2 linked regions of the Pararoseomonas sp. SCSIO 73927 genome follow. The protein of the gene in region 2 interacts with the protein of the main gene of each other region in a pairwise test. Links are inferred from orthologs where the notes say so. Each region holds a gene or a part of one and is shown on either strand. Other genes may lie near its edges.

What was found. The genes of interacting proteins can lie anywhere in the genome.
Region 1: the proteins of VQH23_RS05010 (region 2) and VQH23_RS22420 interact in binary tests that used the Escherichia coli proteins (3 or more experiments, as listed by UniProt). The link is inferred for Pararoseomonas sp. SCSIO 73927 from one-to-one orthologs.

What each region holds. Positions count from the first base shown.
Region 1 is NZ_CP146232.1:4,744,242-4,750,078, forward strand. Bases 2,236-5,231 are described here. They hold VQH23_RS22420 (3-deoxy-manno-octulosonate cytidylyltransferase), read right to left. Parts: upstream 4,109-5,231; coding sequence 3,362-4,108; downstream 2,236-3,361. Other genes in these bases: VQH23_RS22415 (KpsF/GutQ family sugar-phosphate isomerase), read right to left, coding at 2,330-3,325; kdsA (3-deoxy-8-phosphooctulonate synthase), read right to left, coding at 4,105-4,968; VQH23_RS22430 (DUF1501 domain-containing protein), read right to left, coding at 5,154-5,231. In the rest of the region: VQH23_RS22405 (isovaleryl-CoA dehydrogenase), read left to right, coding at 1-233; VQH23_RS22410 (AsmA family protein), read right to left, coding at 252-2,231; more of VQH23_RS22430, read right to left, coding at 5,232-5,837. UniProt on the Escherichia coli protein: Activates KDO (a required 8-carbon sugar) for incorporation into bacterial lipopolysaccharide in Gram-negative bacteria.
Region 2 is NZ_CP146232.1:1,052,451-1,059,786, forward strand. Bases 1,705-4,676 are described here. They hold VQH23_RS05010 (TetR family transcriptional regulator), read left to right. Parts: upstream 1,705-2,882; coding sequence 2,883-3,470; downstream 3,471-4,676. Other genes in these bases: VQH23_RS05000 (TetR/AcrR family transcriptional regulator), read left to right, coding at 1,705-1,751; VQH23_RS05005 (alpha/beta hydrolase), read right to left, coding at 1,873-2,808; VQH23_RS05015 (tripartite tricarboxylate transporter substrate binding protein), read right to left, coding at 3,529-4,503. Outside these bases: VQH23_RS04995 (zinc-binding dehydrogenase), read right to left, coding at 1-1,032; more of VQH23_RS05000, read left to right, coding at 1,152-1,704; VQH23_RS05020 (aldehyde dehydrogenase family protein), read left to right, coding at 4,692-6,179; VQH23_RS05025 (class II aldolase/adducin family protein), read left to right, coding at 6,176-6,886; VQH23_RS05030 (IclR family transcriptional regulator C-terminal domain-containing protein), read left to right, coding at 6,987-7,336. UniProt on the Escherichia coli protein: Involved in response to both electrophiles and reactive chlorine species (RCS). Represses the transcription of the nemRA-gloA operon by binding to the NemR box.

The DNA.
Region 1 (5,837 bases), 3.7 Mb from region 2 along the record:
GCGACCGCGGTCAGACCACGCGCAAGGACGCGGCGGGCGCCATCCTCTACTCCGCCGAGAAGGCGACCTGGATGGCGCTGGAGGCCATCCAGTGCCTCGGCGGCAACGGCTACATCAACGACTACCCGACCGGCCGCCTGCTGCGCGACGCCAAGCTCTACGAGATTGGCGCCGGCACCAGCGAGATCCGCCGGATGCTGATCGGGCGGGAGCTCTTCAACGAAACGGCCTAGCGCGCGGCGGGAGACAGCCTAGCGCGCTGAACGCGCGGCGGGCCGCCCGCCGCGCACCAGGGACTCGCAGCGATTGTCCTCGCCGGTCCCGAACTGGATGGTGGGCAGAAGCCCGGCGACGGGCGCCACCAGCGCCGCCAGCCCGCCGATGATCCCGCCGCGCGCCGCCAACTCCGTCATGTCCGGCCCGACATCGGGGTTGCGGAAGCTGCCGTCGATGAGGATGGAGGTGGGGATCGCGCCGATCGTGAAGGATTTGGAATCGCTCCGCAGGCGCACGTTCAGCGCCTCCCGCGCGATGTTCACGTTCCCCGTGGCGTTCACGATCACGTCCTCCGTATCGACGATGACCGTCCGCAGGTTCGCGTTCCCCCGCTGCAGCACGACGTTACCGACGAAGCACTGCACCGTGGTGCGCCCGGGCACGCCGAGGGCGGAGAGGACCGCGTTGCCGATCCGTAGGCCCGAGAGGTCCACCAGAAGGGCGGAGAGGTTGCCGCCGGACATGCCGAGCGTCACCTCGCCGTTGCCGCTGCCGAGGATGTCGGCGAAGGACCGCCCCGTGCCGTCGATGCGCGCCCGCCCGTTGATCCGGCCCGCGCCCTCGAAGGTGTTGGTGGCCTGCATGAGGCGGGACACGTCCAGGCGCTGGAACTGCACGTCGGCGCGGGCGTGCAGCCGGTTCCCTTCCTGCGGGGTGAGCGCGATGTTGCCGGAGATCTGCCCGGTGCCGACACCGACCGCCAGAGGCTGCAGGGTGATGGCGCCGTCCTTCACCTCCATCGCCGCGCGCATGTTGTCGAAGGGGATGTTGCGCCCGACGATGTCGTCCGCCCGGTAGTTCAGGCGCACGTTGGCCGCGTCGATCTTGGGGAAGTTGATCGGGTCGTCCGGCAGCACGCGGCCGCGGGACTCGTTCCGCGCCACCTCGCGCCGCTGCTGCGGGCTCTGGCCGCGCGTCGAGGCACGGCCAGGCTCCTCGCCGATGAAGCCGCCGAGATCGGCGAAGTCCACGCGGCGGGACCGCAGGTCGGCCTCGACAAAGGGCTTCTCCTCGCCGGTCGTGACCGTGATCGTGCCGGAGAGGTCGCTGTTGCCCATGCGGCCGTTGAAGTCGCGGAAGCGTACCCGGCCGTCCACGTAGTCCAGCTGCCCGGCGATCTGGTAGTTCGGCGTCTTCGGGATCGGCACCCCGGTCAGCGGCTGCAGCAGCCCCATGTCGGGCCCGCGCAGCTCCAGGCGGATGTTGGCGCCCTGCAGCTCCAGCGGGTTCTGCAGCGTGCCGTTGAGGCTCACCCGCGTCGGGCCGTTGGCGATCTGCATTTCGATCGGCCAGGGCTTTCCCGTCTCCTGCAGCGCCAGCACGGCGCCGCCGAGCGCGGTGCCTGCGATGGGCTGGCCGGCATAGGTGCCGCGCGCCTCCACCGCGATGCGGGGCTGCTCGGTCTCCTCGTCCCGCGTGGCGATCGCCATCTGGAAGTCGGCCCTCAGGCTCGGGATGGCCACGCGGGCCTGGCCCTCCACGATCCGCAGCAGCCCGATCCGGGGCGCGGCGGAGGGGCTGTCCGGCGGCGGCGCGGGCTGGCTCTCGCCCGCCGGCTTGCCCGTGCTGAACGCGTAGTTGGTGCGGCCGTCCTCCAGCGCGCGGGCCTCCACCACCGGGCGGGTCACCTCGATGGCAGGGATGACGATGGCGCGGTCATTCCAGTAGGCCATCACGTCCAGCCGGGCCATGAGGCGCTCGGCCCGGGCGAATGGCGGGTCCTCGGGGAAGCCGTCGGGGTTGGCCACGCGCACGCCGTCCGCCGAGACCTCAGTCACGCGGCCCAGGCGGACATGCAGGTGCTCGATCGTCACCTTGCGGCCCAGCGCCGCCGAGGCGCGGGACTCCGCCAGGGGAATGAACCAGTCCCAGGACCAGAAGATCACCAGCAGCGCGACCAGGACGGCGGGAACCCCGGTCCAGATCATCCAGCGCGGTACCCGTCGCGTCGCCATGCGGTCCCTCCGCTCCATCCGGCCGCACGGCCTCCGCCTATAGCGCGCGAGGCGGCCCAGGGTTCACCCGGAAAGGGGCCGGAGGTGGCGCGGGGGGGTTAGATCACCCCCGCCCGCAGCAGGTCGTGCAGGTGGATGATCCCGACAGGCCGGTTGTCCTCCACGACGAAGAGGCTGGTGATCTTGGCGTCCTGCAGCCTGGCGAGCGCCTCCTCCGCCATGGCGTCGCGCCCGATCACGCGGGGGGCCCGGCCCATCACGTCGGTCACCCGCTCGTTCGCGAAGCCCCGGGCGAAGGCGCGGCGCAGGTCGCCATCGGTCACCACGCCGACGAGGGCGCCGGCCGGGTTCACCACCGCCGTCACGCCGAAGTGCTTGCGCGTCATCTCCACGATCGCGTCGGAGAGGGTGGCTCCCTCCCGCACCAGCGGCACGTCCGCGCCGGAGTGCATGAGGTCGCCGACCTTTCGCAGCCGGGAGCCGAGCTTCCCGCCGGGGTGGAACTGCCGGAAGTCGCTGGCGGTGAAGCCGCGCATCGAGAGGAGCGCCACCGCGAGCGCGTCCCCGATCGCCATCTGCATGGTGGTGGAGGTGGTGGGGGCGAGCCCGTTGGGGCAGGCCTCCGGCATCACCGGCAGCACCAGCGGTAGGTCCGCCGCGGCCCCCAGCGCGCTCCCGGCCCGGGAGGTGATGGCGAGCAGGAGCACGCCGAAGCGGCGCGTGTAGGCGATGATGTCCGAGAGCTCCGGCGCCTCCCCGGACCAGGAGATGGCGAGCACCGCGTCCTCGGGCCGGATCATGCCGAGGTCGCCGTGGCTCGCCTCGCCGGGGTGGACGAAGTAGGCGGAGGTGCCGGTGGAGGCGAGGGTGGCGGCAATCTTCCGCCCGACATGGCCGGACTTGCCCATCCCCGTCACCATCAGCCGCCCGCCCAGCTCCTGCACGCGCCGGATGCCCTCCGCCGCCCGCTCGAACTGCGCGCCCAGCGGGCCGTCCAGCGCCGCGCGCAGGGCGGAGAGGCCGTTCGCCTCCAGTTCCACCGTGCAGCGCGCCGTCGTCAGCGCGTCGCCGCGGACCTCGACCGGATAGTCCATTCTCAGCCCCCTCGCCGGCCCGTCCTGCGCGGCGCCTCAGGCGCGGACGGGCGATGGCCCGGCCAGAATGCGCCGGGCCTGTTCCAGATCCTCGGGGGTGTCCACGCCGAGCGGCACCTCCCCCACTTCCATCGCGTCGATCCGCATGCCGGCCTCCATCGCGCGCAGCTGCTCCAGCTTCTCCCGCCCCTCGAGGTAGGAGGGCGGCAGGGACACGAAGCGCTCCAGCGCCGCCCGGCGCCAGGCGTAGAGGCCGATATGGTGGTACAGCGGCCCCTCACCCCAGGGCGCGGTCGCGCGGGTGAAGTAGAGGGCACGAAACCGCCCCTCCCCCAGCGGCGAGCCGACCATCTTCACCACGCTCGGCGCGAGCCGCTCCTCCTCCCGCCGGATCGGCGCCACGGCCGTGCCGATCGCCACCTCGGCGTCGGCCAGCGGCAGCGCGGTGGCGCGGACCGTCTCCGGCCGGACCGTCGGCAGGTCCCCCTGGAGGTTGATCACCACGTCGCTGCGGCGGTCCGGGTCGATCCGCCCCAGCGCCTCGTGGATGCGGTCGGAGCCGGAGGGGTGGTCCTCCCGCGTCATCACCGCCTGGCCACCGGCGGCGCGAACGGCCTCCGCGATCGCGGGCGTGTCGGTGGCGACCCAAACCGGCCCCACATCCGCCTCCACCGCCCGCCGCCATACGGCGACGATCATCGGCTCCCCGCAGAGATCGGCCAGCGGCTTGCGCGGCAGGCGCGTGGAGGCGAGGCGCGAGGGGACGAGGACCAGAGGCCTCACGCGGCCGCGCCCAGCTGCGTCTTCGCCAGCCGGTCCATCGCGACAAGGTCGCGCATCAGCCCCTCGAACCTCGAGAGCGGGACCATGTTCGGCCCGTCGGAGGGCGCCCGGTCCGGATCCTCATGCGTCTCGATGAAGAGGCCGGCGACCCCCACCGCCACCGCCGCCCGCGCCAGCACCGGCACGAACTCCCGCTGCCCGCCGGAGCTGCCGCCGAGCCCGCCGGGCTGCTGCACGGAGTGGGTGGCGTCGAACACCACCGGCGCGCCCATTCCCGCCATGATGGGCAGGCCGCGGAAGTCGGAGACGAGGGTGTTGTAGCCGAAGCTCGTGCCGCGATCCGTCAGCAGCACGTTGGGGTTGCCGGCCTTGGTGATCTTGGCCAGCACGTTCCTCATGTCCCAGGGCGCCAGGAACTGGCCCTTCTTCACGTTCACCGCCCGGCCCGTCGCGGCGGCGGCCAGCAGCAGGTCCGTCTGCCGGCAGAGGAAGGCGGGGATCTGCAGGATGTCCACCGCCTCCGCCACCGGGGCGCATTGGGCGGCGTCGTGCACGTCGGTGATGACGGCGAGGCCGAGGCTGTCCCGGATCTCCGCCAGGATCGGCAGGGACCTTTCCATCCCCAGCCCGCGCGGGGCATCGGCGCTGGTGCGGTTCGCCTTGTCGAAGGAGGTCTTGTAGACGAGGCCGAAGCCCACCCGCGCCGCGATCTCCTTCAGCGCCCCTGCCGTCTCCAGCGCGTGGGCGCGGCTCTCCAGCTGGCAGGGGCCGGCAATGACAGCGACCGGTAGACGGTTCCCGAAGCGGGCCGAGCGGGTCTCGACAACGGCGCTGGCCTCTGCGGGGGCGGCTTCGGTCATGCGGTGGCCCTCTCGGCGGTCCTTCGGCGGGGCGCGGGTTGTAGCGCAGCCCGGAACCTGCGCACAGCCGAACCGCCCCGCGCGGCGGGAGGGCCTCCCCCGCAAGGCGGGCGTCCCAGATGCCGGTCAGGCGCCGGTCGGGTACTGGCCGGGTCCCGGGCCCTGAACTCCGGGCCAGGCGGGCGTCAAGTCCGGATCAGGCCGGGATGGGGGCGCACGGCCTGGCTGTCCGGGAAGACCTGCGCGATGGCAGCGGGGTCGAGCTGCAGGTGTTCCACCATCACGCCCGCCAGCACGGCGCGCAGGTCCGTGGTGGGGCGAAGGTCCCGCCCCTCGTGCAGCTGCTCCGGCGCCAGCCCTGGCCAGTCGGCGATCACCCGCCCGCCCTTCAAACGCCCGCCGAGCAGCAGCGCCGCGGTGGCCATGCCGTGATCCGTGCCGCCGGTCCCGTTCAGCCGGGCGGTACGCCCGAACTCCGTCACCACCGCCACCACCGTGTCCGGCCAGACCGGGCCCATGCCCTCCCGCAGCGCGCCCAGGGCGTCGTCCAGCGCGCCCAGCCGGTTCGCAAGGTTGCCGCGCGCCGTCCCCTGGGAGGCGTGGGTGTCCCAGCCGTTCAGCCCCAGCGCGGCGACGCGCGGGCCGTCCGGCCGGGCCATGATCCGGGCCGCGGCCGCGGCCTCCGTCACGAAGTTCGGGCGGCCGCGCACGCGCTCGGCGCCGGGCTGGCCGGGCGGTACCTCCTGCATCATGTGATCCAGCATCGCGCCGGAGCGCAGCGCCTCCGCCAGGCGGGGATCACGCGCCTCGTAGAGGTCCAGCAGCCGCGCCACGAGGTCCTCGTCGGCGTAGCGGAACTGCTGCAGCTG
Region 2 (7,336 bases):
GCCCTCGCCGAGCCGCACGACGGGCTTGCCGAAGTTGCCGCCCTCGAGCAGGCCGATGAACGCCTCGGGCGCCTTCTCCAGCCCCTGCACGACGTCCTCCCGCCAGCGCAGCCGGCCTTCGGCAACCCAGGCGGTCGCCTCGCGCAGGAAGTCGGGCCGCTGCGCCTCTGCGAACTCCGTCTGGATGAAGCCGCGCACCGTCACGCTGCGGTAGAGGAGCTCGTGCATGGTGCCGGGCAGGCGATCCGCGCCGCCGCCCCGCGAGGCGTCGTTGTAGTGGGCGGTCTGGCCGCAGAGGGGGATGCGCGCGTACGGGTTGAGAAGCGGCAGCACCGCGTCCCAGACCTTTCCCCCGATGAGCTCGAAGTAGACGTCGATCCCGTCCGGGCAGGCACGGGCCAGGGCCTCGGCGAAATCGGGCGCCGCGTGGTCGACGACCGCGTCGAAGCCCAGCTCGTCCTTGACGTAGGCGAGCTTGTCGCGGCCGGTGGTGATGCCGACGGCGCGCGCGCCCCCGATCCGGGCGATCTGGCCGACGGCGGAGCCCACCGCGCCGCTCGCGGCGGCCACCACCACCGTCTCTCCCGGCCTCGGCCGGCCGATGTTGCGCAGGCCCGCATAGGCGGTGAAGCCCGGCATGCCGAGGACGCCCAGCGCCGCGGAGACGGGCGCGATGGCCGGATCGATGCGGCTCAGCCCGGTTCCGTCCGAGATGGCGAAGCGCTGCCAGCCGGAATGGGACAGGACGGTGTCGCCCTCCCTCCAATCGGGATGGCGGGACTGCCGCACCCGGGCGACCACCTCGCCGGCCAGGACCTCCCCGATCCCGATGCGGTCTCCATAGGGCCTCGGCTCGCTCATCAGCCCGCGCAGGTAAGGGTCGAGCGAGAGGAAAGCCGTCTCCAGCAGGACCTCGCCCTCGCCCTCGCCCGGGCCTGGGAGGGGCACGGTCTCGTGCCGGAAGTCGCTCGGGCGAGGCCGGCCCTCCGGGCGCGCCGCGAGGACGACCCGCTCGTTTTGGATGTCGGTGATGGCGGAAAACCCTTACAGGTGGCCGGAGGCGTAGTTACATACGCCTCGTATGAACTGGAGATAAGACATACAGGCCGTATGTCAATACACCGGGTTCTTGCCGGTGAAATGGAGCGGGCATGGTGCGCCGACGGCGTGACGAGATGATCGAGGAGACGCGCGGCAAGCTCATCGCCGCCGGGCGCCGGGCCTTCGCCGCCAAGGGCTACGCGGCAGCCTCCATGGACGAGCTGACGGCCGAGGTCGGGCTCACGCGCGGCGCGCTCTACCACAACTTCGGCGACAAGAAGGGCCTGCTCCGGGCCGTGATCGAGAGGATGGACGTGGAGATGTCCGCGCGGCTGCGGGAGGTGGCCGACCGGGCGGAGACCCCGTGGCTCGGCCTCATCGACGAGAGCATCGCCTATATCGAGATGGCGCTGGAGCCGGAGATCCAGCGGATCGTGCTGCTGGATGGCCCGGCCGTGCTCGGCGATCCGTCGGGCTGGCCCGGCCAGAACACCTGCCTGGTCGCGACAACCCGGACGATCCAGGCGCTGATCGATTCGGGCACGGTGCATCCGGTCGATGCCGAGGCGGCGGCGCGGCTGGTCAACGGGGCCGCCCTCAACGCCGCCCTCTGGGTCGCCGCGTCCGACGACCCGCCCGCCGTCCTCGCCAGGGCGGTCGAGGCGTTTCGCTGCCTCGTCTCCGGCCTTCTGAGGAAGGGCCGGGAGTAGGCGGCCCCTCAGGACGGTGCGGCCCGGAGCCGCGGCCGCCGAGGCAGCGAGGGGCCGCCCTGCCCGGGGACGCCGTCGCGCGATCGCAGGACCCTCCGGCAGCGGGACAGGCACGGCAGGATCAGCGCAGGGTCGCGAGGAAGCGGAGCAGCGCCGCGTTCACCGCCGCGGGCGTCTCGAGCTGCGGCCAGTGCCCGGCCTCGGGCACGATCTCGAAGCCGCGCAGGTCCTTCAGCGCCTTCCGCATTCCCTCCTCGGTCGGCAGGCGCACGGCGTTCAGCCCGTCCCGCGCGCCGGTCAGGAAGGAGCTGGGCTGGCGGATGATCGCGCCGGAATAGACGCCCGAGGCGACGGCGTAGAAGGGGTCGATGGCGCGATAGTAGTTGAGGGCTCCGTGAAAGCCGGTGCGCGAGAAGCTGGCGACGGCTTCCCCGACATAGTCCGGGTCGATGCCGCGAAGCGGCTCGGGCGCGGGGCGGAGCAGGCCGCGCGCGGGGTCGAAGGGATCCCAGCGGGTGGCCTCCGGCGCCTGGCCGGAGGTCCAGTAGAGGTTGCCAGGGATGGTCACGGCCGCGTCGGCCCAGAGCCCGTCCGCCTCGGGCCGCATCTGGTCGAACATGTAGAAGCCGGTGCGGCCGGAGGCGCGGATGGCGTCGAGGAAGGTCGGGCCGCCCGGCTGGATGAAGGGGACGCTGATGCCGAGGACGGCGCGGAACCGGTCGGGCCGCATCATCGCCGCGTTCCAGGCGACGGAGGCGCCGAAATCGTGGCCCACAACGACCGCCTCCGGGATGGCGAGCCGGTCGAGGATGCCGACGAGATCGCCGACCGTCTGGAAAGGCGTGTAGGCCTCGGCGGCGGCGGGGGCGTCGCTCCGGCCGTAGCCGCGCATGTCCGGGGCCAGGGCGCGGTAGCCCGCGGCGGCGACGGCCTGCATCTGCGCCAGCCAGCTCGCCCCGATGGCGGGAAAGCCGTGGCAGAACAGGACGGCCGGCCCCTCCCCCAGCTCGGCCACGTGGAGGCCGATCCCGTTCGCGATCAGGCGGTGGTGGGGCATGGATGAGGTCCTCCTTCGCCTTCCCCGGCGGATGCCGCTGGCCAGCGCAATACAAGTGTATTAGATAACGGGCCATGGGCAAGGACACGCAGCGCGGCCGACTGGTCGCCACGGCCGCGGAGGTCTTCCACGCGCGCGGCTACGCCGCCACCGGCGTGCGGGAGGTGGCCGGGGAGGCCGGCGTCCCGCACGGGTCGCTCACGAACCACTTCCGCTCCAAGGAGGCGCTCGGTCTCGCGGCGCTCGACCACTACGCCGAGCGGCTGGAGGCGACGATGGCGGCGACCCTTGCCAACCCGGACCTGGCACCGCGGGAGCGCCTCGAGGCCTATTTCGATCGGATCGAGGCGCTGCTGGACGATGGCGGCTTCCGGCGCGGCTGCCTCGTCGTCGATCTCGCGGCCGAGATCCCGCCGCACAGCGAGGCGATCCGCATCAGGCTCGCCGAGGTCATGTCGAGGCAGTCCGGCGCTTTCGAGGAGGTGCTGGCGGCGATGCTGGCGGGGCGTGACGGCGGGAGGGCCGGCGACCTCGGCGCCTTCCTGATGGCGGCCTGGCAGGGGACGATGCTGCGCGTGAAGGTCGAGCGATCCGCCCAGCCCCTGCGCCGCTTCCGGCGCGTGCTGGCGCGCGAGTACCCGCCGCGCGCGGCCGGGGCCTGACCTCGCGGGGGAGAATGGGGCGCCACCCTGGGCCACCGCCGGACATCCAGGCGGCGCGCTACTCGGGCTCGATCCCGGCCTCCCGCGCGGCCGCCGACCAGCGCCGCAGATCGGCCGCGATCAGTTCGGCGAAGGCGTGCGCGGGCCTGAACCGGACGTCGAAGCCGATGGCTGCCAGTCGGGAACGCAGTTCGGGCCGCGCCACGATCCGGCCGAGAGCGTCGGACAGGGCGGCGCCGACCTCGTTGGGCACGCCGGCCGGGGCCACCACACCCATCCAGCCCTCGACCTCGAAGGCGGGGATGCCGGCCTCCCGCAGCGTCGGCACCTCCGGCAGGAGGGAGGAGCGCTGCCCGCCCATGACGGCGATCGGCGTCAGCGCCTCCGCCCGGATCTGGCCGATGCTCGCGATGACATCGAGGATGACGGCGTCGACCCGCCCCGCCGAGATGTCGGTCAGCGCCTGCGCGGCGGAGCTGTAGGGGACGTTGGTCACCGAAAAGCCGGCACTCCGCGCGAGGCTGCTCATGCCCAGCAGGCCGTGGGCATTCGCCGAGGCGGCGGTGACGCCCGAGGGCTGCGCCTTTGCCCAGGACACGAACTCGGCGGCCCCACGCGCGGGGACGCGCCGAGCCGCCAACAGGACGAAGCTGATGCTGCCGAGGTAGGCCGCGGCCGTGAAGTCACGGACCGGGTCGTAGTCCAGGCGGCGCATCAGGGCGGGGTTGCCCGCATGGGTCGTGTTCGTCGCCATGAGGACCGTCTGCCCATCCGGCCGGGCGCGGGCCACGAAGGATGCGGCCAGGGCGCCGTTCGCGCCCGGCCGGTTCTCCACCACCACCCCGGCCCCGATTTCCTCCGCGAGGAGGGGAGCGACGACACGGGATACGGCGTCCGTCCCCGATCCTGCCGCGAAGCCGACGACGAGCGAGACCGGGCGGGACGGCTTCCACGCGGCGCGCGCCGGCCGCGCAGCCGTCAGCGGTGGAAGCGTCGCCAGCAAAGCCCGGCGGGAGAGGTGCGACGACGCCATGGCGGGGACCTCCGATCCATCCCACGACCAACCTAACGATCGCTCCTTATTATCACAATACGATAATTATGAGTTGACCTGCTTTCTGGGTCCCCATCATACAAGGGTGGCTCCGGATGGAGCGGGCTCCCGCACGGGTTCCCGGCCGGTGCGGTTCCTCAACGCTGCCAATCCCGCAGGAGACGACCATGCCCCTCGACCATCCCGTGCCCACCGGGCTCGTCCTGCCGCAGCGGAACGGGCTGTTCTACGATGGCGCCTGGCACGCGCCGCTGGGCGGGCGCATGAGCGAGAGCGTCAGCCCGGCCACGGGCAAGCCGCTCGGCCAGGCCTCGGTCGCGCTGGCCGAGGACGTGGACGCGGCCGTGGCCGCCGCGCAGGCCGGGTTCCGGGAATGGCGGCGCGTGCCGCCGCTGGAGCGGGCGAAGATCCTGCGCCGCATCGCCGCCGTGATCCGCGAGCACGGGGCGGAGCTGGCGATGCTGGACGCGGCCGATGGCGGCAACCCCGTGACGGAGATGCGGAGCGACGCCGACGTCGCGGCCAACCTGCTGGAGTTCCACGCCGGGCTGGTGACGGAGATGAAGGGCCACTCCGTCCCCATGGGGCCGGACGCGGTGAACTTCACCATGCGCCAGCCCTACGGCGTGGTGGCGCGTATCGTCGCCTTCAACCACCCTTTCATGTTCTCCGCCGGCCGCATGGCGGCGCCGCTGGCCGCGGGCAATGCCGTCATCATGAAGCCGCCCGAGCAGGCGCCGCTCTCCGGCCTGCGCCTCGCGGAGCTCGTCGGCGGCCTGCTGCCCAGGGGCGTGTTCGGCCTCATCACCGGCGGGCGCGAGGCCGGGGAGGCGCTGGCGGCGCATCCCGGCGTCGCCATGGTCACGCTCATCGGCAGCGTGCCGACCGGGCGCGCGGTGATGCGGGGCGCCGCCGAGCGCCTGAAGCCCGTGCTGCTGGAACTCGGCGGCAAGAACGCCCTCATCGCCTTCCCCGACGCCGATCCGGACGAGGTGGCGGCGGGCGCCGTGCAGGGCATGAACTACACCTGGTGCGGCCAGTCCTGCGGCTCGATGAGCCGCGTCTTCCTGCACGACAGCATCCACGACGCGGTGGTGGAGCGCATCCGCGCCCGCATCGCGCATTTCCGCCCGGGGATGCCGACCGATCCGGCGACGACCATGGGCGCCATCGTCTCCCGCGCGCAGTACGACCGGGTGCTGGGCTACATCGAGGCCGGCCGGGCGGAGGGCGCGCGGCTGCTCTGCGGCGGCGGCCCGCCCGCGGATCCCGCGCTGCGGGACGGGCTGTTCATCGAGCCGACGGTCTTCACGGGCGTCCGCCAGTCCATGCGGATCGCCTCCGAGGAGATCTTCGGCCCGGTGCAGTCCGTGCTGCGCTGGACGGACGAGGCGGCGATGCTGGCCGAGGTGAACAGCGTGGAGTACGGCCTGACCTGCGCGATCTACACCAACGACGTGCGCCGCGCCCACCGCATGGCGGCGGAGGTGGAGGCGGGCTACGTCTGGATCAACAAGGTCAGCACCCACTTCCTCGGCACGCCGTTCGGCGGGTGGAAGCAGTCCGGCATCGGCCGGGACGAGTGCCTGGAGGAGCTGCTGTTCTTCACGCAGGAGAAGAACGTGCACGTCAACCTGAAGGCCCACGGCGCGTGACAGGAGTGGAAGCGCAGGCCGAGCTGGCGCTCGCCAACCGGATCCTGGCCCTCCGGGGCGTGGTGGACGCCTTCGGGCATGTCAGCGCGCGGCACCCGGAACGGCCGGACCGCTTCCTGATCGCGCGCAACATGGCCCCGGCGCGCGTCACGCCCGGAGACGTGGTGGAGCTGGACCTGGACGGCGAGGCGGTCGATCCGGCGGCGCCGCGCTCCTATCTCGAGCGCTTCATCCACGCCGCCCTCTACCGCGCGCGGCCCGACGTCATGGCCGTGGTGCACAGCCACTCCCCCTCCGTCGTGCCGCTGGGGGCGGTGCGGGGGATGACGCTGCGCTGCGTCTGCCACATGGGGGGCTTCATCGGCGCGGGCGCGCCGGTGTTCGAGATCCGGGACCATGCCGGGCCCGCGACCAGCCTGCTCATCACCGACAACCGGCTGGGGGACGCCCTGGCGGGCACCCTGGCCGATGCCGCGGTGGTGCTGATGCGCGGCCACGGCTCCACCGTGGTGGGGGGCTCCGTCCCACAGGCGGTCTTCCGGGCGGTCTATGCCGAGGTCGGCGCGCGGATGCAGTGCGAGGCGATGCGGCTGGGCGAGGTGGTCTACCTCACGGAGGAGGAGGCCAGGGCCGCCGCCCTGGCGAATGACGGGCAGATCGGCCGTGCCTGGTCTCTCTGGGCGGAGGAGGCCGCGGCAGGGGGGTAGCCGCCGCCCTTGCCGGGACCTGCGAGGTGGCCGAGATGGAGGGCCGGGCCGCAGGGGAGAGGGGCAGCATGGACGCGACGCACGGGCGAAGGGCGGCAGCGTGAGCGGCTTCCAGCGCTACGCGGATCTGCTCAACCTCTTCGACGAGGGGCGCAGCGACTGGAGCATCCCCGCCATCTCGGAGGCGCTCGGCGTCCCCTCCAGCACGATCTACCGGACCGTGCGGGAGCTGATGGCGGAGGGCTTTCTGGAGCCCGCGCTGGAGGGCCACTACCGCCTCGGCTCCGCCTTTATCGCCTTCGAGCGCCTGATCCGGACCACGGACCCGATCGTGCGGATCGGCGGCGAGCTGCTGCCCGACATCGTGGCCCAGGCGCGCGTCCCGGCCGTCGCCGTGCTCGCGCGCCTCTTTGGCCGGCAGGTGATGTGCGTGGCCGATGCCGCGCCCCC